Regions from separate parts of the Lysinibacillus sp. SGAir0095 genome, predicted to be linked through region 2. Evidence: riboswitches for the same ligand, from Rfam matches in the RefSeq annotation. Region 2 holds a riboswitch; each other region holds the start of a gene.

Region 1 (5,588 bases), 630 kb from region 2:
AGCAGAAGAACAAAAAGATGGGAAAGCAATTGCTGGAGCGATTGCTGAATATGCGATTGAATGTTCGATTGCGAAAGTTTTCGGTTCAGAAACATTAGATTACATTTCTGACGAAGCGGTTCAATTACATGGTGGATATGGCTTCATGGCAGAATATGAAGTAGAACGTATTTACCGTGACTCTCGTATTAACCGTATTTTCGAAGGGACTAACGAAATCAACCGTTTAATCGTACCTGGAACTTTCATGAAAAAAGCACTAAAAGGCGAGTTGCCATTACTTCAAGTTGCTCAAAAGCTTCAAGAAGAGTTATTGATGCTAATGCCTGAAGAAATTGGTGATGAGCCATTAGCACAAGAGAAATATCTTGTGAAAAATGCTAAGAAAATCGGTGTATTAGTAGCTGGTGTAGCTGCTCAGAGGTTTGGTGCGAAACTAGAAGCTGAGCAAGAAGTACTTGTTAACATTGCGAATATTGCAAACCAGCTGTATGCAATGGAATCAGCTGTTATTCGTACAGCTAAAGCGATTGAGCGTGAGGGTGTAGAGAAATCGAAACAGAAAATTCTTTATACTGAAATCTTCTGTCAAGAAGCGTTTGCGGAAATCGAAAAAGAAGCAAAAGAAACCATCTTGGCATCAGTTGATGGAGACGCTGGAAAAATGACTCTTTCAGCACTACGTAAACTAACTCGAAGCAATCCTTATAACTTAATCTTGAAAAAACGCGAAGCTTCAGTAAAACTTATTGAAGCAGAAAAATATATCGTATAATTACCCGAGACGGGCATCCTAAACAAAGGATGCCCGTTTTTTAATTGAATAGTATATGTACCAGGTACACAAACTATTCTAACTATTCAGAATTGTGTGTGTACCTGGTACGCTATGAATTATTTATGTACCTGATACACATACAATACACACACAAGAATTCTCTGATATACTTTAGTTAGATGAAATTAATGATTGGTGAAGGAGCTTGTTAATGGTGCTTAAATTGATTCAATATCCGCGTTGTACAACTTGTAAGAAAGCAGAAAAATGGTTGAAGGACAATGATATTCACTTTGAAGCGATTCATATTGTGGAACAGACCCCATCGAAAGAAGAATTAAAAACAATCTGGGAAAAAAGTGAGCTTCCTTTAAAAAAGTTTTTTAATACATCTGGTATGAAGTATAAAGAATTGGGCTTAAAAGATAAATTAAGTTCAATGTCAGAAGATGAACAGCTGAAATTATTGGCTTCTGACGGCATGTTGATCAAAAGACCGCTTGTGACAGATGGAGAAAAAGTTACTTTAGGCTTTAAAGAGTCTGACTTCATCGAATCTTGGAAATAAAGCCATACTCTATCTTGTTTTTGGTTATGAAATATGTCAAACTTATCATGTATGAATTACATATATTTGGAGGGGTTTTTAGTGAGCACACCGAAAGATTTACGTTACTCTAAAGAACACGAATGGGTAAAAGTTGAAGATGGAAAAGTACGCATTGGAATTACACACTTTGCACAATCTGAACTTGGCGATATTGTATTCGTTGAACTTCCACAAGTTGGCGACGAAATTCAATTAAACGAACCATTCGGTAGTGTGGAATCTGTAAAAACAGTTTCAGAACTATACGCACCAATTTCAGGTAAAGTGGTTGAAATCAATAGCGAGCTTGAAGATAGTCCAGAATTTGTAAATGAATCACCTTATGAACAAGCTTGGATGATAGTAATTGAACCGGCTGATCTTTCAGAAGTGGAAGCTTTATTAACTCCTGAGCAATATGATGAATTAATTGACGCATAATATGAATATGATATAAAAAGAAAACGCCAGAAAACCACTGGCGTTTTTTTTACAATCTAAATATAATAAATAACCATATCTTTTATTTCACTGATCATTTGTAGACAGTCTCACAAAATCAGTGAGAAAAGACATCGATTTTCACTAATGAAAACCGTGCTTTTCAATCATTATCCTTATGCATATTTGAAGACGTTATTTAGCTGTGTTACTACAAATCGTGGGGTGAAGCAAATGATAGTTGATAAGTGTATAATTGTTGAGGGTCGATCGGATAAGTTAAACATTGCACCAATCTTTGCTGAGGATGTTAAAATTATTTGTACGAATGGTACGATTAGTGAGGATGCCTTATTAGATCTTCTGGAACCATTTGAAGAATGTAAACTCTATACGTTATTTGATGCGGATAATTCAGGAGAAAAGTTGAGAAAGCTAACAAAAAGAATTTATTCTGAGGCTGTTCATCTTTTCATACCTCGAACATATATCGAAGTGGCGAATGCTCCTAAAAAAGTGTTGGCAAATTTGTTAAGTGATGCCAAATTCTCGGTGCATAAGCAATATTTATCTTCATCAATTGAGACGTAAATAGTTGTATTATTACCTAAACGAACGAGTAGGATGATGGTTAATGAAAGAATGGACAATTGAAAATTGGGCGCAACAACAGGAGAAAAATTCCTTAGTTGCCTTTTATCTATATACGCCGATGTGTGGAACTTGTGCTGTCGCATCGAAAATGATGGATGTTATCGAAAACCTTTTGCCAGATTTACCTCTAGGCAAGGCAAATATTAATTACTTAGGAAATTTAGCAATGGATTATCAAATTGAAAGTGTTCCATGTTTACTAATCAGTGAAAATGGAAATGTCGAAAAAGTATATGCTTTCCAATCTGTACCATTCCTCTATGAGAAGTTGAAAAAAAGTGTTGACGCATAGAGAACTAACATGGTAAAGTAACATCCATAATCTAAAATTTAATATCGTAACTCTTATAAAGAGCGGTGGAGGGAAGTGCCCTATGAAGCCCGGCAACCATCACATTTTGTGAAAAGGTGCCAAGTCACGCGAAGTGGATACTTTGGAAGATAAGAGAACGGTTAACGTAAACAATACAGTTACGTTCCCTTCTACTTGTCTTGGTAGAAGGGATTTTTTGTTTTCAAATAATTGCTAGATTATAAATTTCACAATCGCTAAATGGGTAAACTGAAAATACCTTCAAGTATAGATATAAGAATACATAGTTACGGTTCGCTATAGAACGCATAGTAAGGAGTCGCATATGATTGAACTTAAAGACATATCGAAAATATATAAAACAAAAAATGGAGAGATAACAGCTGTCAAGGATGTTAATTTATCCATTAACAAAGGTGAAATATTTGGAATTATCGGTTATAGTGGCGCAGGAAAAAGTACAATGATTCGTTTACTTAACGGTCTGGAAAAACCTTCCACAGGGACGGTAGAAGTGAATGGTCAGGTAATTTCTTCTATTTCAGGTTCGCTGCTTCGCCAAGCAAGACAAAAAATCAGTATGATTTTCCAGCATTTCAATCTGCTATGGTCGCGTACAGTTGCAGAGAACATTGCTTTTCCATTAGAAATTGCAGGAGTTTCGAAGGCAGAACGAACAAAACGTGTGAAAGAGTTAATCGATTTGGTTGGTTTAACTGGAAGAGAGAATGCTTACCCATCTCAATTATCGGGTGGTCAAAAGCAGCGTGTGGGGATTGCAAGAGCCCTTGCAAATAATCCGGAAGTATTGCTTTGCGATGAGGCAACAAGTGCCCTTGATCCAGAAACAACGGATGCAATTTTGGAATTATTGCTAGACATCAATAAGCGTCTCGGGCTAACGATTGTACTTATTACACATGAAATGCATGTCATTCGCAAAATTTGTCGACGTGTAGCGGTAATGGAAGCTGGACAAGTAGTTGAATCGGGAGAAGTGCTACAGGTCTTCCAAAATCCACAAGCTGAAATCACTAAGAATTTCGTGATGCAGGTTTCTGGAACAAAAGAATCCAAGGAATCAATCGAGCAAATTCTAGTCAACTACCCAACAGGGAAACTAGTGAAACTGACGTTTATTGGGAATAAAACGGAACAGCCAGTCATTTCACAAATTATTAAGGAATTTGATGTTGAAGTGAATATTGTTCACGGAAATATTACACAAACTACAAGTGGCCCATATGGAACATTAATTGTACAAATCGATGGGAAACCAAATCAGGTTGAAGAAGCATTTAAACTTTTAGAGACGAGAGAAATTCAAGCGGAGGTGATTGACCATGTTTAATCAATTATTTCCGAATGTTGATTGGGTAAAATTGTGGGAAGCTACCTACGAGACATTATATATGACGGTAATTTCTACAGGAGTAACCTTTGTACTTGGACTAGCAATTGGAATATTGCTGTTTTTGACAAGCCCACACCAAATTTGGGCAAATAAAATGGTTAATTTATTAACAGGATCTCTTGTTAATATATTCAGATCTATCCCATTTATCGTATTAATTATTCTTTTAATTCCGTTTACAAAATTCCTGCTTGGAACAATCCGAGGAGTTGAGGCAGCATTACCTGCACTTATTATTGGGGCTGGACCATTTTATGCTCGACTAGTATTAATCGCCTTAAGAGAAATTGATAAAGGTGTCATTGAAGCGGCTCGATCAATGGGAGCGAAAACTTCAACAATTATTTGGAAGGTATTAATTCCAGAATCCCTACCAGCATTATTTTCTGGTATTACGGTGACTGCAGTGGCATTAGTTGGATACACGGCAATGGCTGGAATTATCGGAGCTGGCGGATTAGGAAACCTGGCATTTATTGATGGCTTCCAACGTAGCCGTGATGATGTAACGCTTATGGCAACGATTGTCATTTTATTAATCGTGTTTATTCTTCAATTTATTGGAGACTTTATAACAACAAAGACTGATAAACGTTAACAACTATTTTTTGGTAATTGGTGCTGACGGTTTGGCCGTTCACATATAGAAGAAACAGGAGAAAAGGAGAAAGACTATATGAAGAAATTTTTATCATTCTTATTATTATCAGTAGTTGTACTTGCATTAGCTGCATGTGGAACTGCTAAAGAAGAGGAAACAAATACTTCTACAAATGGGTCTGCAGATGGAGAGGCAACTGAACAGAAAGAATCAGTAACTTTAAAGGTTGGTGCTTCTAACGGGTTACATGATTTAATCTTAGAGCAAGCAAAACCAATTTTAGCTGAAGAAGGAATCGAATTAGAAATCGAACCTTACCAAGACTATGTAATGCCTAACCAAGATTTAGATTCTAAAGAATTAGATGCAAACTATTTCCAACACATTCCTTATCTTGAAACTGAAATTGCTGAAAAAGGCTATGATTTCGTTAATGCTGGTGGCATCCATATTGAACCAATCGGAATTTACTCACAAAAATATAAATCTTTAGACGAACTTCCGGATGGCGCTACAATAATTATCTCAAACTCAGTATCTGACCAAGGGCGTATTTTATCTCTTCTAGAAGCTAAAGGGTTAATCACTCTAGCTGATGGAATCGATAAAACGGTAGCTACAGTAGATGATATCGTTGAAAACCCTAAAAATTTAGAGATTGACGCTAGCTCAGCTCCTGAAATGCTAGTAACGTATTATGAAGAAGGCGAAGGGGATGCTGTAGTAATCAACTCGAACTTCGCAATCGATGCAGATATTAATCCTTTAGAAGATTCAATTGCCATTGAAGGCTCAGAA
Region 2 (5,588 bases):
CGTGCGTTCTCCTATAAATAATGGACGCATGGAATCATCATATTGCAATGGTTCAATTCCAGACACGACATGCCCATGAGTGTTTGTCGGAATCGGTCTCGGTTCATAGCCTTCTACCGCCTCACGTATCGCCTTGATATGGGCTGGTGTTGTACCACAGCATCCGCCTACAATATTTAACCAGCCTTTTTCTGCAAAACCACGCAATTTGATGGACAAGGAATCAGGCGTTTCATGGTAATGTCCTTCTTCGTCAGGCAGACCAGCATTTGGGTAACAGCTTATGTAACTTGTAGATAATTCCGACAGAGACCGAATATGATCCGTCATAAATTCTGGCCCAGTTGCACAGTTTAAACCAATTGATATCGGTTTAATATGTTCAATCGAAATATAGAACGCATCAATTGTTTGACCTGCTAGAGTTGTTCCCATTGGCTCAATCGTGGCAGAAAGCATGATTGGAAGTTGCTTTCCCGTTTCTTGGAAGGCACGATTTACAGCTAGGGACGCAGCTTTTACATTCAACATATCCTGACTCGTCTCAAGTAAAAGAAGATGTGCCCCCGCTTCTATTAATGCTTTTGCTTGCACATAGAAGTTTTCAGAAAGCTCATCAAATGTTATGCCTCCCGTAACAGATAAGGTTTTTGTCGTAGGCCCAATTGCTCCTGCAACGAACCTTGGCCACTCATCCGTGGAGTATTCTTGTACTGCAGCTAACGCTAGCTCCACTGCACGTTTATTAATTTCTTCGGCTTTTGACCCTAGTCCATATTCATTTAATACTAACGGCGTTGCCCCGAATGTATTGGTACAAATAATATCTGCTCCAGCTTCCAGATAGGCACGATGAATTTTGGATAAAACATCTGGACGGGTTAATAATAAATTTTCATTGCACCCCTCTAACTCTTCTCCACCAAAATCCTCAGCCGTTAGATTTTCCTGCTGCAGCATCGTCCCCATTGCACCATCGATAATTAATATCCTCTTTTGTAATTGTTCTTCTATCCGATGGTTATACATTCGCTTTGACCCCTTTGTTTTGCTCATCAAGTTGATTGATATATTGCATTAATTGTATTGTCATTTCGTATCTAATAAATGGTGTGATTAAATAAATTCCGTTAAAATACTTTGCCGCTGTATCAAGTAGCTCTTTTGCAATTGCAATCCCTTCAGCTGCCTCTTTTACTTTGTCTCCATCACAAGCCTTCATTCTTTCTAATACTTCCTCAGAAAGTTTAATACCCGGCACTTCATGATGTAAGAACTCCGCACTACGGTAGCTCGTTAAAGGCATAATCCCTATATAGATCGGTGCTGAAAGGTGTTTCGTCGCTTCATAAATTTCTTCGATTTTTTCTATTGTATAAACCGGTTGAGAAATAAAATAATCTGCTCCATGCTCAATTTTCTTTTCTAGTCGTGCAACTGCTCGATCAAGTACCCGAACATTTGGATTGAAGGCAGCAGCGACAGAGAAGTTTGCTTTTTTGCGCAACGGTTTACCAGAGAAAGAGATTCCTTCATTTAATTGTTTAATTAACGAGATCAGCTCCATGGAAGACACATCATAAACACTTGTCGCACCCGGAAAATCCCCTACTTTTGTTGGGTCTCCAGTGACAGCTAAAATATCGTGAAAACCAAGTGCGTTTAACCCCATTAAGTGTGATTGTAAACCGATTAGATTCCGATCACGGCATGTTATATGCGGCATTACACGGATTCCATGCTGCAGCTTCAAAATAGAGCCCATCGCGATATTACTGATCCGAGGAGATGCTAATGAATTATCCGCCATCATAATAATGTCGGCACCTTCGCTATAAAGTAATTTTGCACCTTCCACGAAAGCTTCAATCTCTAAATGTCTTGGTGTATCCAGCTCAACAATGACAGAACGTTCCCGTTTTACCTTCTCATGAAGTGGCTCCAAAATACTCGGTTCCGCCTCTTGGATGAAGATTTCTTTTTGTACTACTGCATCCTTCACTTTAATAGGATCTAAACTCTTCAGAAGCTTTTTTGCTGCTTCAATATGCTTTGGAGTTGTACCACAGCATCCACCAATTAGTCGAACACCTTGATTTCTAAGCCTTACAGCTGCTCTTGCAAAATAATCTATTTCTGATTCATAAATAACTCGCCCCTCTTCGATATCTAGCAAAGACGCATTCGGGTAAGCAGATAAAAATGCTTTGTCCGGTAGTTCTACCCCTTCAAAAGCTTGAATGGTATGATGAGGGCCTAAGCGACAATTGACTCCAACAATATCTGCCCCAAGGTCTTGCAGCACTTTAAGAGCATCATTTAGATTCATCCCATTTACCAAAATTCCAGGTTCATGCATCGATACTTGTGCAATGATTGGTAACGATGTTTCCTTACGAAGCAATTTAATCGTTTCTGATAATTCTTCAAAATCATAATAGGTTTCAAGCAACAGTCCATCTACCTTGCCCTCAATTAAGATTTTCGCTTGTTCTTTGATTGCTGCTAGTATTTCTTCAAGTGTTACATCACTTTTACGAACACCACGTATTGCCCCAATCGACCCAAGGATAAATTGGTTCCCTGTCCCTACTGCATTTTTGGCAATGGAAAGTGCTGCCTCATTAATTTCTATCACTTTATCTTCCAAACCATAGCGTGCAAGTTTAATAGCATTTGCTCCGTATGTATTTGTTTGAATAACATCCGCTCCAGCCGTGATATATTCATGATGGATTTTTTCAATCAAATCCGGTCTTATTATATTCATTTCTTCATGGCAATTATCTAAGCCATATGCATACAACAAAGTCCCCATCGCTCCATCAGCTGTTAATACCTTTGACTTTAACGCTTCCAGTAGTCCCATACCGCACACCCCTTATAAATTCAAAAATTTCAGTTTCTTTCATCTGTGAAAATCTAAATTTTTCTCCAATATAAAAAGCCTTCTTACGAGAAGAAGGCTTGAGTCATCATTTTTTGATATCCTTCTCATCTTCCGACTTACGCCAGCTGGATTTAGCACCTTACTTTTAAGTTGGTTGCTGAAGCTTCATCGGGCCAGTCCCTCTGCTTCTCTTGATAAGAGTCTTATTTAGTTTTTAATATGTTAAATCGTATCATATCTTTAAATAACCTTTTCGTCAATATGTTTTCTGATTTTTGAGAAATTACTTCACTTTTGTATTGAGGCTAAACTACCGAGAACTTTATCAGCTGTATGTTTGCCATTTTCAATACAAGCCCCGATTCCTACACCAAAATAAGAGCATCCTGCAATATAGAGATTTGGATAATTTGAATCCAGGTCGACTAATAAAGAGTCCAAAGCTTCCTTATGAGCTAAATCATATTTCGGCATCTTCTCTATCCATTTCGCTAAATTCACTACTATCGGTATCTCTTCTATATTTAGACTTAGCTTCACATCCTCCAATGCAACCCTCGTCAATTCCTCATCTGACATAGCCGCTAGCTCTTCATATCTCGGATTCGTATTCTTGTAGAATAATCTTACAAGCAAATTACCATCTTCAGAAGTGTGCTTCCATTTCCGGCTTGTCCAAGTAGATGCATTACAAACTAGATCACTATTATGCGAAACGATAAACCCTGTCCCGTCCGCAGGTAAAATAGAATCAGGAAGGTCGAAGCCTAAATATATTGTCAAAGCTGATGCATTCGTAAACTTACTTAAGTTCGCATCCATTTCTTCATCATTTAAAACACTTCGAACAACGTTATTCGGAACTGCTAGTACAACCACATCCGCTTGAACAATCTCTCCATTGGAGAAGCTCACTTCGTAAAGAGTACCCGTTTTCTTCACACTCGTTGTCTCGGTATTTTTATAGTATTCGACTTCTGGAAGAAGCTCCTCTAAACGATTGATTAGAGACGAGAGTCCGTTTTTGAAGGAAATAAATTTTTTATTTGCTGCCTTTTCGAATTGTTCTTTATTCGCTTCAAAGCCCTTCATGATGCTACCGTACTTATTTTTATAATCCACTAAATAAGGTAAAGTCGAAGCTAAAGATAACTGATATAAATCACCAGAATAAACACCAGCAAGGACTGGTGCAATTTGTTTTTCAACAATCTCTTTTCCTAAGAAGAACTCTAAAAAGTCACCAATCGAACTTTCTTTTGTAAATCGATCATTAGGGATTTCAGCATCCATTAGTACACGCTGCTTACCTTCATGTGAAATCAAAGTGCTAGCTAGTAATGATTCCATACTCATTGGAATGCCAAAAGTAGACCCTGCAGGAATTGCATGTAATTCATTATTTGTGTGAATATACGAAATTCCTGTTTCGTTATAAACTAATTCCGATTCAAACTTGAGTTCTTTGACTAGTTCAAGAACATTTGGGTGTCGTGCCACAATCGAATCTGCACCAGTCTCCATGATGAAGCCTGATTCATGCATAGTATGCATTTTGCCACCTAAATACTCATTCTTTTCTGCTAGTATGAAACGAATGGGCTCGTCACTTGGTGCTTGACGCTTTAAATAATGTAATGTGCATAGCCCAGTTATTCCTCCACCAACAACTACTACTGTTTTCATAATGACACTCCTAACCGTACATTCTCTCTGCCTCTCTAGTATAAACGTTTTTTTATTAAAGTACTGTGCGTTCTATTACAAAATTAGTACATCCGTAAAATAGAAAGAGGACATTCCTTTTAAAGGAATCTCCATGTTTAATTCTTATTTATATAGTAATTAATCAAATGGCTGCATCTGATGCATCGCTGCGTTACGCCACTTAGCTGCTTCTTTTCGATTTTTTGGAACGTCAATTCCTAATTCATAGATGCTGGCAATGTTAAGTTTTGCTTGGTAATCACCCAATAACGCCGCTCTTTTATAATAATAGAGCGCTTTTTTCCCATTTCGGGGTACCCCTAAAGCATTTTCATATAAAAAACCTAAATTATAAATCGAATCAATGTGGTGCGTTTCAGCTGCTTTTTCAAACCATTTTAAGGCGAACTCGATATTCTTCTCCTGTCCTAGCAGACCATCTAAATAAACCGTACCAACCCGATACTGTGCATCTTCATAGCCCCCGTTTGCTGATTTTAAGTAATGGTGAAAGGCTCTTACTTCTTCCGGTTCCATGCCAATTCCTTGTTCATACATAATACCTAGGGTAAACATTGCTTCCACAACATCTTGTGAAGCAGCAATTTCAAACCAATTTAAAGCTTCCTTTGCATTAACCTCTACACCTTCACCATTTAGGTACATATCTGCTAAATTATTGGCACTATCAGCATGCCCCATTTCAGCTGCCCTTTTATAATACGAAAAGGCCTTTTCATAGCTTTCTTCAATACCTAGCCCTTCAAAATAACAATTTCCAAGTTCATACATAGCTTTTTTATTTTCTAAAAGTGCTGCTTCCTTCAACCAATGCACCGAATCACTGTATTTATCCATCATTCGATAAATAAAGGCAATTTCAAGCATCGCATTGCTGTCACCATCTAAAGAACGGTTAAATAAATTTAATGCTTCTTCAATTTGTTCAGGATGAAATATTTCTATATGGTCATGTAATAATTTTTCGAAT
Region 3 (5,588 bases), 1.5 Mb from region 2:
CGGCTTTGCAATGGCATCTAGTTTTTTAAATATTTCTTGTTTTAAAATTAAGTTTTCAGTTGCACTTTCTATGATAAAATCAGCGTTGCTCAAATCTTTTAAATTGGTTGAAAATGAAAGGTATGCACTAGCATCAGATTCGCTCATTTGGAGTGGGTATTGGTGTTCTTTAAACATCTGATAATAAGCTTTAAATTTTTCTTTTGCAGTCTCAATCACATCATCCGAGACATCAATTACATGAGTGGATATTCCGTGAATAGCAAAGTAAAATGAAATTCCAAATCCCATAGTACCAGCCCCGATGACACCTATTTTCTTCATAACATGTAACCTCCTAATTGATTAATAGAACATGATTGCTACAATTAAGCCTGGAATCGCAGCGATTAATGGAGCTATTACACAAGTTGCAAAAATATGCTTATAGGCATCTTTATGAGTTAACCCCGCAACGACCAAGGTAGTAATAACTGCCCCGTTATGCGGCAATGCATCTAATCCACCAGAAGCAATCGATACAATTCTGTGGAATGCTTCTTTATTGACTCCAAGTTTTAAGTAAAGGTCTGTTAGTGTCTCCATAGCAATTGCTAATCCCCCTGAACTGGATCCGGTAATACCTGCCAACAAATTTGTGGCGATAAATAAAGAAATTAAAGGGTTGCCGGGAATATTTGTTACAAAATCCTGGAACACAACAAAGCCGGAAGTGGCAGCAATAACAGCACCATAGCCAACGTCTGCTGAAGTATTAATGATTGGTAATACTGCATTTGTTGCACCGATATTAATCGTATCTTTTTTCTTGTCAACATATTTCCAAAAAATAATAGCGCTTACGAATAAAGTAATCATCAGAGTATAAAGTACTTCTAGCTTTACAAGGTTTAGAAGGACCAACAGTAAAATTGGAGGCACTAGACTTAGTATTAGGCTTGGTAATTTCTTGTCGGCGTATTTGTCGTCTATTGGTTCCTTTTCTTTTTCTAGATTTTTCATGTTGGCGAAAGTTTCACCGCGTATTTCAGAGCGTTTTAAAGCGAAGCGGATGTACCAAATGTTTAAGATGATTACTGCAACTGCACTCACTAACCCAATCCATGCACCAGAAGTTACTGTTGTTCCCAAATAGGTTGTAGGAATGATGTTCTGTACAGCAGGAGTTCCTGGTAACATCGTCATCGTAAAAGTAGCCATACCTGGCATAAATGCCGCAATGAATAAATGCCAAGGAATATCCATCTCTTTAAAAATTGGTTTTGCAATTGGTAGAATAGCAAAGATGACAACAAATAAGCTTACTCCACCATAGGTTAATAGTGCACAAACGAACATGATTGTGACCAATACTCTCAATTTGCTTTTTCTACCGGACAGCCTTAATAGATAGTCGGCAATTGTGCGTGCAGCCCCAGACTCTTCCATAAACTTACCGAACATCGCAGCAAATAAGAAAATTAAAAAATAGTTCTTCACATAATTTGTAAAGCCGCTCATATAGGCTGTTTGAAAGGTCTCCAAAATCGGCATATTATTCAGGACAATAACAAACAAACTGACAACTGGCGCAATAATGACAATTGTAAAGCCACGCATAGCTAAAACCACAAGCAAGATTAAAGATAGTGCAATAATAAATAAACTCCACATAAATTTTCACCTCTTTTTATCTTTAATATTTTTTTTAAATAGATTCTTGTCATTTCTACTCCCTTTAAATTGAAATCGTCAGTGAAAGCGCTTTAGAAAAAAATCGGAAGTAAAGTTAACAAAGGTGTGGTTAATGAGTCTCGCAAATATTAAATCATTCTATTAGAGAGGAAGTGGTGATATTCATAGATTCAGTAGTTTTATTTAGGAGGCATTACGAAAAAAAGAATGCATATCGCATCCTTTTTTCATGAATTTATTTAGTTTTCTAAACCATCGACATAACGGCCGTATTTTGGTATTGCAATTTGGTCAAAATCATTTACTAATTTAGTTAAGTTGTCAGTCAACTCACTACCTTTCATCGGTAAACCATGGCCTGTGATGGCGACAGTCGGTTTTAAATCTTTCAGTATCTTTACGGAGTGCCAGGATAGCTTCCAATCAGATGTAAAATAACGCGGCGGACCACTAATTTCCTTTTCCTGTACCAGAACTTTAAAGAGGGATTCCTGTTTAACCGTTACAAAAGCATCACCAGCAATCAATGCACTATCTGTTTCCCTAAAGAAGGAAACATGTCCAGGAGAATGCCCAGGTGTATGCACCCATTTCCAATCCTTTAGCACCGGGATTGAACCATCACTAGGCAAAGGTTTTACATGGTGTCCTAAATTGATTGGCTCGTTCGGAAAATAAGGAGAAATCCTTGCAATAAGTCCACCTTCCACGCTTGAGTCAGCTTCAGGATAGCTCTTTTGCCCTGTTAAATATGGAATTTCTAATTCATGGGCATAAACGGGGACATTCCAATGCTCGACTAACTCGATTATTGCCCCTACATGATCAAAATGCCCATGGGTTAACACAATGCCGTTTGGACGTGCATTTGATCCGAAGCGCTTTTCAGCTTCTTTAATAATCGTATTAACGGATTTGGGCATCCCTGCATCAACTAAAGTCCACCCTGTCGGATTGTTCGGTTCGCCAATCATACACAAATTGACAACCTGAACAGTAAATGAATAAATATCAGGCATAATCTCTTGACCTTTTCCACTAGAAACTGATGACATAGGAATATATTTATAATCCTCACCATAATTCATTTGTTCAGACAAATTTTTGCCTCCTTCCAATAGTATTTTTTCTATAAAAATAATCCCTATTCATTCCAAAATGATAAAAACCCACAATATTTGGGGATAAGTAGTTTTAGGAGACTTTGATAAACCAGAAAAAGTTTGATGAGATCCATCGACTATTGGAAAAAATTAAATTCATACAGTGGTTTGCCCACAAAAAAACCATGTGTTTCAAACACATGGCTCACTTGTTAAATATGGAACTCAATTGTATCTTCTACATAGTGCCAATCAAATGGAGTTTCTTGGTATACATAATAGTTTAACCAATTGTAGAAAAGAAGATATGAATGGGCACGCCAACTATTTTTAGGCGTATTCTTTGGATCATTATTCGGGAAGTAATTCACAGGAATGTCTACCGTGTCCCCTTTTTCTACATCACGTGCATATTCATCCGCCAATGTTGTCGCATCGTATTCTAAATGGCCAGTAATCATAATATGCTTTGTGTCTTTTGATTGTACGATGAAGGGACCCGCTTCTTCTGAATAGCTAAGTAACAGTAAATCTGGATGATTTTGTACTTCCTCTAGCGAAACAGAAGTATGACGAGAATGCGGTGCAACATATTCATCGCTAAATCCACGCACTAAGTCAACTGTTAGGTCAGTAATGACATGGGAATAAACACCCGAGCATTTTTTAGGAAGCTCGAACTTCCCGATATTGAAATGTTTATATAGGGCAGCCTGCGCTCCCCAACAAATATACATACAGGAAGTAACATTAAGTTGAGCCCAGTCCATGATTTGGGATATTTCTTCCCAATAACTAACCTCTTCAAATTCCATTCGTTCCACTGGTGCTCCTGTAATTATCATCCCATCAAAACGCCGGTGCTTTATTTCATGAAAAGTTTTGTAAAAAGTATCTAGATGTGATCTTGATACATTTCTTGAAGCATACGTAGCTGTGTTTAGAAATGTCACGTTTGTTTGTAATGGTGTGTTCCCTAAAAGGCGTAATAACTGTAGCTCCGTTTTTTCTTTTTCAGGCATCAAGTTACACACTAAGATGTTTAATGGTCGGATTTGTTGTGTACTTGCACGGTCTTCTTCCATGACGAAAATTTTCTCTTTACGCAATATTTCTCCTGCAGGCAAATTCTTTGGTATATTGATAGGCATTCTTGTTCCCCCATTTCTTAACATGCCGAATTCATCTAAATCAGACAAATAAAAAACCTCTCATTCCAGCGTGAGAATGAGAGGGTATTAGTTATACGCGCACTCTTATCTCCCAAGACATAAGTCTTGCTGGAATTAGCACCTTTCTAACGATGTTAGAGGTTGCTGAAGCTTCATTGGGCCATATCCCTCTGCTTCTCTTGATAAGATAGATGAAATTATTTAAATATTAACATAGAGAATAAATATTTGCAATATTCCATATTTCTATTTTATAAATTAATATTACATTTTTGAAATCAAAAGAATTTTCCTATTGTCGTGTCAATTTATCTCGCCATGTTGATTTGTCAGTTTCTTGGATGAGTTGCTCTAAAGTTTCATCCCATTTGCTCGTTAAAGTATTCCATACGCGAGTAGAAAATAAATCTTTTACTTCATCATAAAGCAAAAATTCGATACATGGCACATCATTGACTTGGACATTTTCTACAGAATCGATAGATGTGATAAAAAGTTTTGCTTGTTCTTCCTCAGGTTCTTCAATTTCTTCTTTTTGAGACTGCAGCTCCTTGATCACAAGGTGATCCTCAAAGCTTAACTCAGTATCTTGTACTTGATAACGGAAAATTTTCTCTGGAAAATCTTCAAATTCGAGAACTTCTTCTATATCGCCCTTTAAAAAACTTCTATGAGTCGGGCTATAAAGAAGCTCGGTTGAAGTTCCATCCTGCTCCTCTTCAAAAACTCCATTCTCAAACTGTTTCTGCCCTTTTTCCGTTAATAGGAAGTAGTCATCTACTTTTGCAATTAGGTTGGTCTTTTGCATTTTTGATAACAAATCCTCTACAAAAAGTTGTTCTACCAGGAGAATTTCACTAATTTGTTCAGCACTTTCAAATTTTGTATCTTTCAGTGAAAGAAAAAGCATTTTCATTAGAATATCCATTTTTGTTCGAATGACTGGTTTATAGGTGACATTTAAGGTATGCACCGGAACACACCAAGTATCAGATTGAAGTATTGAAACTTCCGTTTTTTGTGTAAGTTCTAACTCAAGCGATTTCTGTAAGGAATGTAGTTCCATTTTTCCTCCTTAAATTTACGAAATGTAACTCTCGATTGTATTTCGATAACCGTCTTGGGACTTCACAGTATTTAATAGTGTTTTATACATTTTGCGAGTTTCTTCTTTTTTCGGACGATTCACAAACATTTCTGTACTTCCAATTAATACAAGTAATTCTCTTGCTCGCGATAAAGCAACATTTAAACGACGATAATCTTTGGCAAATCCGATATCACCATATTTATTATCATTATTACGAACCATACTCACCAAAATCACATCCATCTCCATCCCCTGGAATTTATCGACAGAACCAGTTCGGATGTGTAAATGAGGGAGGTTTAGTTCCTGTTCAATAAGTCGATCAATTCGTTTTACCTGGGCAGCATAGAAACTAATAACCCCAATTGATTTTAAATCATCTTCAGGAATTAACCCTTCCGCTTTTGCATTGGCCGTAGCTTCATTTAAATCAATTAGCATGTTTCGGATAACATTGATCTCCGATTCATTTAGTAAACTTGCGCCTTCTTTTAATAGTTCCTCGAAGAATTCTTGCTTGTTCGGGATATCCACCCATAATAGATGTTC
Region 4 (5,588 bases), 730 kb from region 2:
TCCTAATTTGATACGCTATACTATATCATACTGAGAAATGAGGAGATTTTCGATGATTTACCCTTTTAAAGACAAAATTCCTAAAATAGACCCATCTGTGTATATTGCGGATAATGCTGTGGTTACAGGTGATGTGAGGATAGAGGAAGAATCTACTATCTGGTTTAATACTGTCATTCGTGGAGATGTTGCACAAACAATTATAGGTAAACGATGTAGTATACAAGACTTGAGCTGTATTCATCAAAGTCCGAATAATCCGGTAATTATTGAAGATGAAGTAACTGTAGGACACCAAGTTACTTTACATGGATGCGTTATTCGAAAAAGAGCTTTAATTGGAATGGGTTCAATCATTTTGGATGGAGCAGAAATTGGAGAAGGTGCATTTATTGGAGCAGGCAGCCTTGTCCCACCAGGTAAAAAAATACCTCCGTATAGCTTGGCAATGGGCAGACCAGCCAAGGTAGTACGTGAAGTAACAGCTGAAGATCGAGAGGATATGGATCGAATCATTCGCGAATATGTAGAAAAAGGACAAATTTACAAATCACTTCAACTATAGCAACATATAGTGGTAGAAAGTCTTACTATTATTATTACAGGTATAACGCATTAAGCTTATACCTTTTTATCATTACTCTAAAAGCTTTACATAAGCTACCTATATAAAGGAGACGTATGATGAACCAATTTGAAACTAAAAGTGTTTACTGGGTTTTAGCGATACTTGTCATTGTCATCGCCCCGATTTTTGTGTTATTGACCCCTGCCATTCTATCAGTCGTTTTTTTTGAAGACCCAAATAAAATTGCCTTTATATCATTTGGCAAAAATTTAATCGTCTACACGTTAGCGTTTTTCTTTGCTTCTATTGCGTTAATATTGTTATATTTCATTAAAAAGCTTATTACAAAAATTGTTGTTATAATTCTAACTATTTTAGGATTTTGCAGCATCTTTTTATTAGGTGTCAATCATTATGTTTATTTAGATGAAAATTATATTGAGTACAACCCGTTAATTGGTAGTAAAGTAGTTTATGATTGGTCTGATTTATCAAGAGTAGGCCATGTGTATCCCAATGATGAATCTGGCAAAGAAATCTACAATTTCACCTTTAATGATGGGTATTATTTTGAATTTGAAGCTACGGGAGCAGTAGATTCCTCTATAAAAAGTAAAATCGACTCCAAAATTCGTTTACATAACGTCCCACTAGAACAAGAATTTCCCTCAAATGAAAACAGGTAGCACTCCTATGAATGCTACCTGTTTTATCTATATTCCCCTGCAAGAACAACTATTAAAGACTAGCTTTTTCTTTTAAAAGAGGAGCAATGTCTGTATTTTCCCAAGGAACATCTAAATCTGTACGACCAAAATGTCCATAGGCAGCTGTTTGCTTGTAAATTGGTCTACGAAGATCAAGCATTTTAATAATGCCAGCAGGACGTAAATCGAATAATTCACTTACCCATTCTACTAATTGCTCTTCCTTCACAATTCCAGTTCCGAAAGTATCTATTGCAATCGATACTGGACGAGCTACACCGATCGCATATGCTAACTGTACTTCAGCACGTTCAGCAAGTCCTGCGGCAACAATATTTTTTGCCACGTATCTTGCTGCATATGCTGCAGAACGGTCAACCTTTGTTGCATCCTTACCAGAAAAGGCGCCTCCACCATGACGAGCATAGCCACCGTAAGTATCAACAATAATTTTACGACCTGTTAAACCGGCATCTCCTTTAGGTCCACCGATAACAAAACGGCCAGTTGGGTTAATAAAGTATTTAGTGTTTGCATCAATTAATTCTTCTGGAACCACTACGTTAATAACCTTTTCTTTAATATCTTCTTGAATTTGGTCTAATGATACTTCTTCATCATGCTGAGTTGAAATAACAATTGTATCCACACGTACAGGCTTGTTTTCTTCATCATACTCAATTGTTACTTGAGTTTTGCCATCTGGACGTAAGTAGCCAAGCTCTTCAGATTTTCGCACTTCTGTTAAGCGTCGAGCTAATCTATGTGCAAGACTGATTGGCAATGGCATCAATTCTGGAGTTTCATTACATGCAAACCCGAACATTAATCCTTGGTCACCTGCTCCAATAGCTTCGATATCAGCATCAGTCAATGATCCTTCACGTGCTTCTAAAGCTTGGTCAACTCCTTGAGCAATATCTGGTGATTGTTCGCCAATAGCTACTAGCACAGCTAGGTTTTCTGCATCGAAACCATATTTTCCACGTGTATAGCCAATCTCAGCCACAGTATCACGAACAATTCCTTTAATATCTACATATGTAGAAGTAGTGATTTCACCTGCAACAAGTACTAAACCAGTTGTAACAGTTGTCTCACAAGCTACACGAGCATTTGGATCTTCTCTTAAAATTGCATCTAAAATTGCATCAGAAATTTGGTCACAGATTTTGTCTGGGTGTCCTTCTGTTACACTTTCTGATGTAAACAGTCTACGGTTTGTCATTTCGTTTCCTCCTAAGTTTATGTCGAGATATTTTCTCGATGTTGATACGGTACTCATTATCCATGTTAAACCCGCTCTACTAGTCCGTTATTTCAGCTGTTACCTTTTATTATTTGTTCTTCCTCTCCCATTTTTTAAAATTTAGTTAGGAAGTTTGGAATTATTGTTTTATTATTATGTATAAAACAGTAAATGAACAATACTTACCCATACAGCAATCACAGTAATTTATCAAAATTTTATTTCTGTATACTGTGGATATAAAAACACATTCTAAAATGGATATACGGTCTCTTCACAAATACATGGATTTAGAAAGGCACTGATAAAAATAGAAAGAAATGCTATACTTATCATTGTGTTCTAATTCGAAAAAAAAAATTCCTTATACTCTTGTTAAGTACATGAGTAAAAGGAATTGTGATTACATACATTACCTTTCACTCTTATCGTTCAAGGGTATTCCCTTGCATCAGGTTGGCACCATCGCGTTAAATGAATAACGCAGGTTGCCGGGCTTCATAGGGCCATGACCCTCCACCAACTCGGGATAAGAGTATCCGTTCAAGAATAAATCTTACGTAATGTATATTCACTTGTCAATCGTTTTTGAATATTTCTATTAAAGTTTCAAAATTAAAAAATAATTTTTGTATTAGTATAGACTATTTAATTCAATGTGTTATACTAATTATGAAAATAATCAAACCTCCCACGACTTTGGGAATTCTATAAAAAGGATGGTATTTAATCGATGAATTCAGTAGAAATTGCTAATGAGCTGAAGGAATTATTAAACGGCGAAAATATTAAAGTTCAATTATCCGTACCACAATTAGTGGAGAAAGCTACAGAACGTGGAGAAGCTACATTAACTGCTGATGGTGCATTAAGTGCTGAAACAGGCAAATATACTGGTCGTTCTCCTAAAGATAAATATATTGTAGAAGAAGAAAGCACAAAAGACAAAATCGACTGGGGTAATGTTAACCGCCCGATTTCTGCTGAAGTGTTTGATAAATTATATGTAAAAGTTGTCAACTATTTAAAAGAAAAAGATGAGCTGTATGTATTCAAGGGATATGCTGGTGCAGACAAGGACTCTCAGCTTCAAATCCAAGTAATTAATGAATATGCATGGCACAATCTATTCTGTCATCAATTATTCATCCGTCCAACTGAAACCGAATTAGCTACTCATAATGCAGAATTCACAATCGTATCAGCACCAAACTTTAAAGCAGATCCTACTGTTGATGGTACAGCTTCTGAAACATTTATCATCGTTTCTTTAGAAAAGAAGATTATCTTAATCGGTGGTACTGAATACGCTGGCGAAATGAAAAAATCAATCTTTGGCATTATGAACTACCTATTACCAGAAAATGATATTTTCTCTATGCATTGCTCTGCAAACGTAGGTGAAGCTGGAGATGTTGCATTATTCTTTGGTTTATCCGGTACAGGTAAAACGACTTTATCTGCGGATGCTAATCGTAAATTAATCGGTGATGACGAGCATGGCTGGTCAGATAATGGGGTGTTCAACATCGAAGGTGGTTGCTATGCAAAAACAATCAACCTTTCTGCTGAAAAAGAACCAGAAATTTATAATGCCATTCGTTTTGGAACAGTATTAGAAAACGTTGTAGTAGACCCAGAATCTCGCATTCCAAACTACGATGACAGTTCTTTAACTGAAAATACGCGTGCTGCGTATCCAATTCACTTTATCGATAATATCGTGATGCCTTCTGTTGCAGGTCATCCAAAAACAATCGTATTTTTAACTGCTGATGCTTTTGGTGTGTTGCCTCCAATCAGTAAACTAACAAAAGAACAAGCGATGTATCACTTCTTAAGTGGTTTCACTTCAAAATTAGCTGGTACAGAGCGAGGCGTAACATCTCCTGAGCCAGTATTCTCTACGTGCTTCGGATCACCATTCTTACCGCTTCCAGCTACACGCTACGCTGAGATGCTAGGTGAAAAAATTGATGAACACGGCTCACAAGTATTCTTAGTAAACACTGGATGGACTGGTGGAGAATATGGTGTCGGCACTCGTATGAAGCTTTCATATACTCGTACTATGGTTCGTGCTGCAATTGATGGAAAGCTAAACAACGTTGAAACTACACAAGATGCTATCTTTGGCTTACACATCCCAACAGCTGTTGAAGGTGTACCTAGCGAAGTATTAGATCCTCGTGCTGCTTGGGCGGATAAAGAAGCATACGATCAAAAGGCTGCTTTCTTATCTAACCTATTCAAAGAAAACTTCACTAAGTTCTCGAACGTTTCTGAAGATATCTTGCAAAAGGGTGGACCTTTAGCTTAATTTATAAACCGAAACAATTACAAAGCAGATTGCTCATGAGCAATCTGCTTTTTTTGTTAGATTAAAATACAATGTCCCAAAAGTCTACAACGTAAACTATTGGGACAGCTGAATAATCTATTATTTTTTAATCAATAGTTGGAGCCAATTTTTATCTAGATCGTTTTCATCCATTCACACAGTGCTTTTACGGTTTTTCTATTGACATCAGGTGGATAATGATGAGTAAGTCCGGATGCATACCAGGTTTCAACACGTTTCTTTTGATCCATTAACTTTTGTTCAAGATCATAGGATTGGTTTATGCTTACATTCTCATCCTCGGTTCCATGAATAATCAGAACTGGTGCATTTACCATGTCCACCTTTAAAAGAGGATTGCGCTCATCGTATTTGTCTTGTTCTTTATTTGGAGAGCCTCCAATTATTCTTTTTAGTGTTCTCCGCATGTCCACCCGTTCCATATACATTGATGTAACGTCGGATACTCCAGCCCAAGTGACAATAGATTTGACGTCATCCCTTAAAATAGCAGTCCATAAAGCCATTAATCCCCCACGTGAAAAACCAAATAAATGAACTTCATTTACATTGGCCATTTTTTTTAGGATATCCATGCTATTAACTGCATCAAAACGGTCCTCTCCCGCCATCTCGTCTCGACCTTCGCCGCCTCGGTTGCCACGATAATAAGGCGCAAACACAACCAAGCCTTGACTTGCAAATTGAGCAATCCTCGATGGA

The links. Region 2 has a riboswitch for S-adenosylmethionine ahead of C1N55_RS18060 (bifunctional homocysteine S-methyltransferase/methylenetetrahydrofolate reductase). Riboswitches for the same ligand answer to the same signal wherever they lie in the genome.
Region 1: linked by a shared signal. The riboswitch ahead of C1N55_RS15160 (methionine ABC transporter ATP-binding protein) and the one ahead of C1N55_RS18060 (bifunctional homocysteine S-methyltransferase/methylenetetrahydrofolate reductase) in region 2 are both predicted to bind S-adenosylmethionine.
Region 3: linked by a shared signal. The riboswitch ahead of metA (homoserine O-acetyltransferase MetA) and the one ahead of C1N55_RS18060 (bifunctional homocysteine S-methyltransferase/methylenetetrahydrofolate reductase) in region 2 are both predicted to bind S-adenosylmethionine.
Region 4: linked by a shared signal. The riboswitch ahead of metK (methionine adenosyltransferase) and the one ahead of C1N55_RS18060 (bifunctional homocysteine S-methyltransferase/methylenetetrahydrofolate reductase) in region 2 are both predicted to bind S-adenosylmethionine.

Annotation. Positions count from the first base shown of each region.
Region 1 is NZ_CP028083.1:3,044,453-3,050,040, reverse strand. Features, by position in the region: gene C1N55_RS15185 (acyl-CoA dehydrogenase family protein) at 1-775, shown strand, start outside; gene C1N55_RS15180 (arsenate reductase family protein) at 990-1,346, shown strand; gene gcvH (glycine cleavage system protein GcvH) at 1,428-1,808, shown strand; gene C1N55_RS15170 (toprim domain-containing protein) at 2,043-2,399, shown strand; gene C1N55_RS15165 (thioredoxin family protein) at 2,443-2,754, shown strand; SAM riboswitch class I at 2,805-2,910, shown strand; gene C1N55_RS15160 (methionine ABC transporter ATP-binding protein) at 3,101-4,126, shown strand; gene C1N55_RS15155 (methionine ABC transporter permease) at 4,119-4,787, shown strand; gene C1N55_RS15150 (MetQ/NlpA family ABC transporter substrate-binding protein) at 4,866-5,588, shown strand, end outside.
Region 2 is NZ_CP028083.1:3,676,133-3,681,720, forward strand. Features, by position in the region: gene metH (methionine synthase) at 1-1,029, opposite strand, end outside; gene C1N55_RS18060 (bifunctional homocysteine S-methyltransferase/methylenetetrahydrofolate reductase) at 1,022-2,869, opposite strand; SAM riboswitch class I at 2,992-3,091, opposite strand; gene hemG (protoporphyrinogen oxidase) at 3,179-4,576, opposite strand; gene C1N55_RS18070 (tetratricopeptide repeat protein) at 4,736-5,588, opposite strand, start outside.
Region 3 is NZ_CP028083.1:2,139,886-2,145,473, forward strand. Features, by position in the region: gene C1N55_RS10510 (3-hydroxyacyl-CoA dehydrogenase family protein) at 1-324, opposite strand, end outside; gene C1N55_RS10515 (GntP family permease) at 346-1,653, opposite strand; gene C1N55_RS10520 (MBL fold metallo-hydrolase) at 1,914-2,774, opposite strand; gene metA (homoserine O-acetyltransferase MetA) at 2,990-3,928, opposite strand; SAM riboswitch class I at 4,031-4,138, opposite strand; gene C1N55_RS10530 (hypothetical protein) at 4,242-5,015, opposite strand; gene C1N55_RS10535 (DEAD/DEAH box helicase) at 5,031-5,588, opposite strand, start outside.
Region 4 is NZ_CP028083.1:2,942,129-2,947,716, forward strand. Features, by position in the region: gene C1N55_RS14475 (gamma carbonic anhydrase) at 53-565, shown strand; gene C1N55_RS14480 (hypothetical protein) at 685-1,254, shown strand; gene metK (methionine adenosyltransferase) at 1,307-2,503, opposite strand; SAM riboswitch class I at 2,947-3,060, opposite strand; gene pckA (phosphoenolpyruvate carboxykinase (ATP)) at 3,258-4,844, shown strand; gene C1N55_RS14495 (alpha/beta hydrolase family protein) at 5,000-5,588, opposite strand, start outside.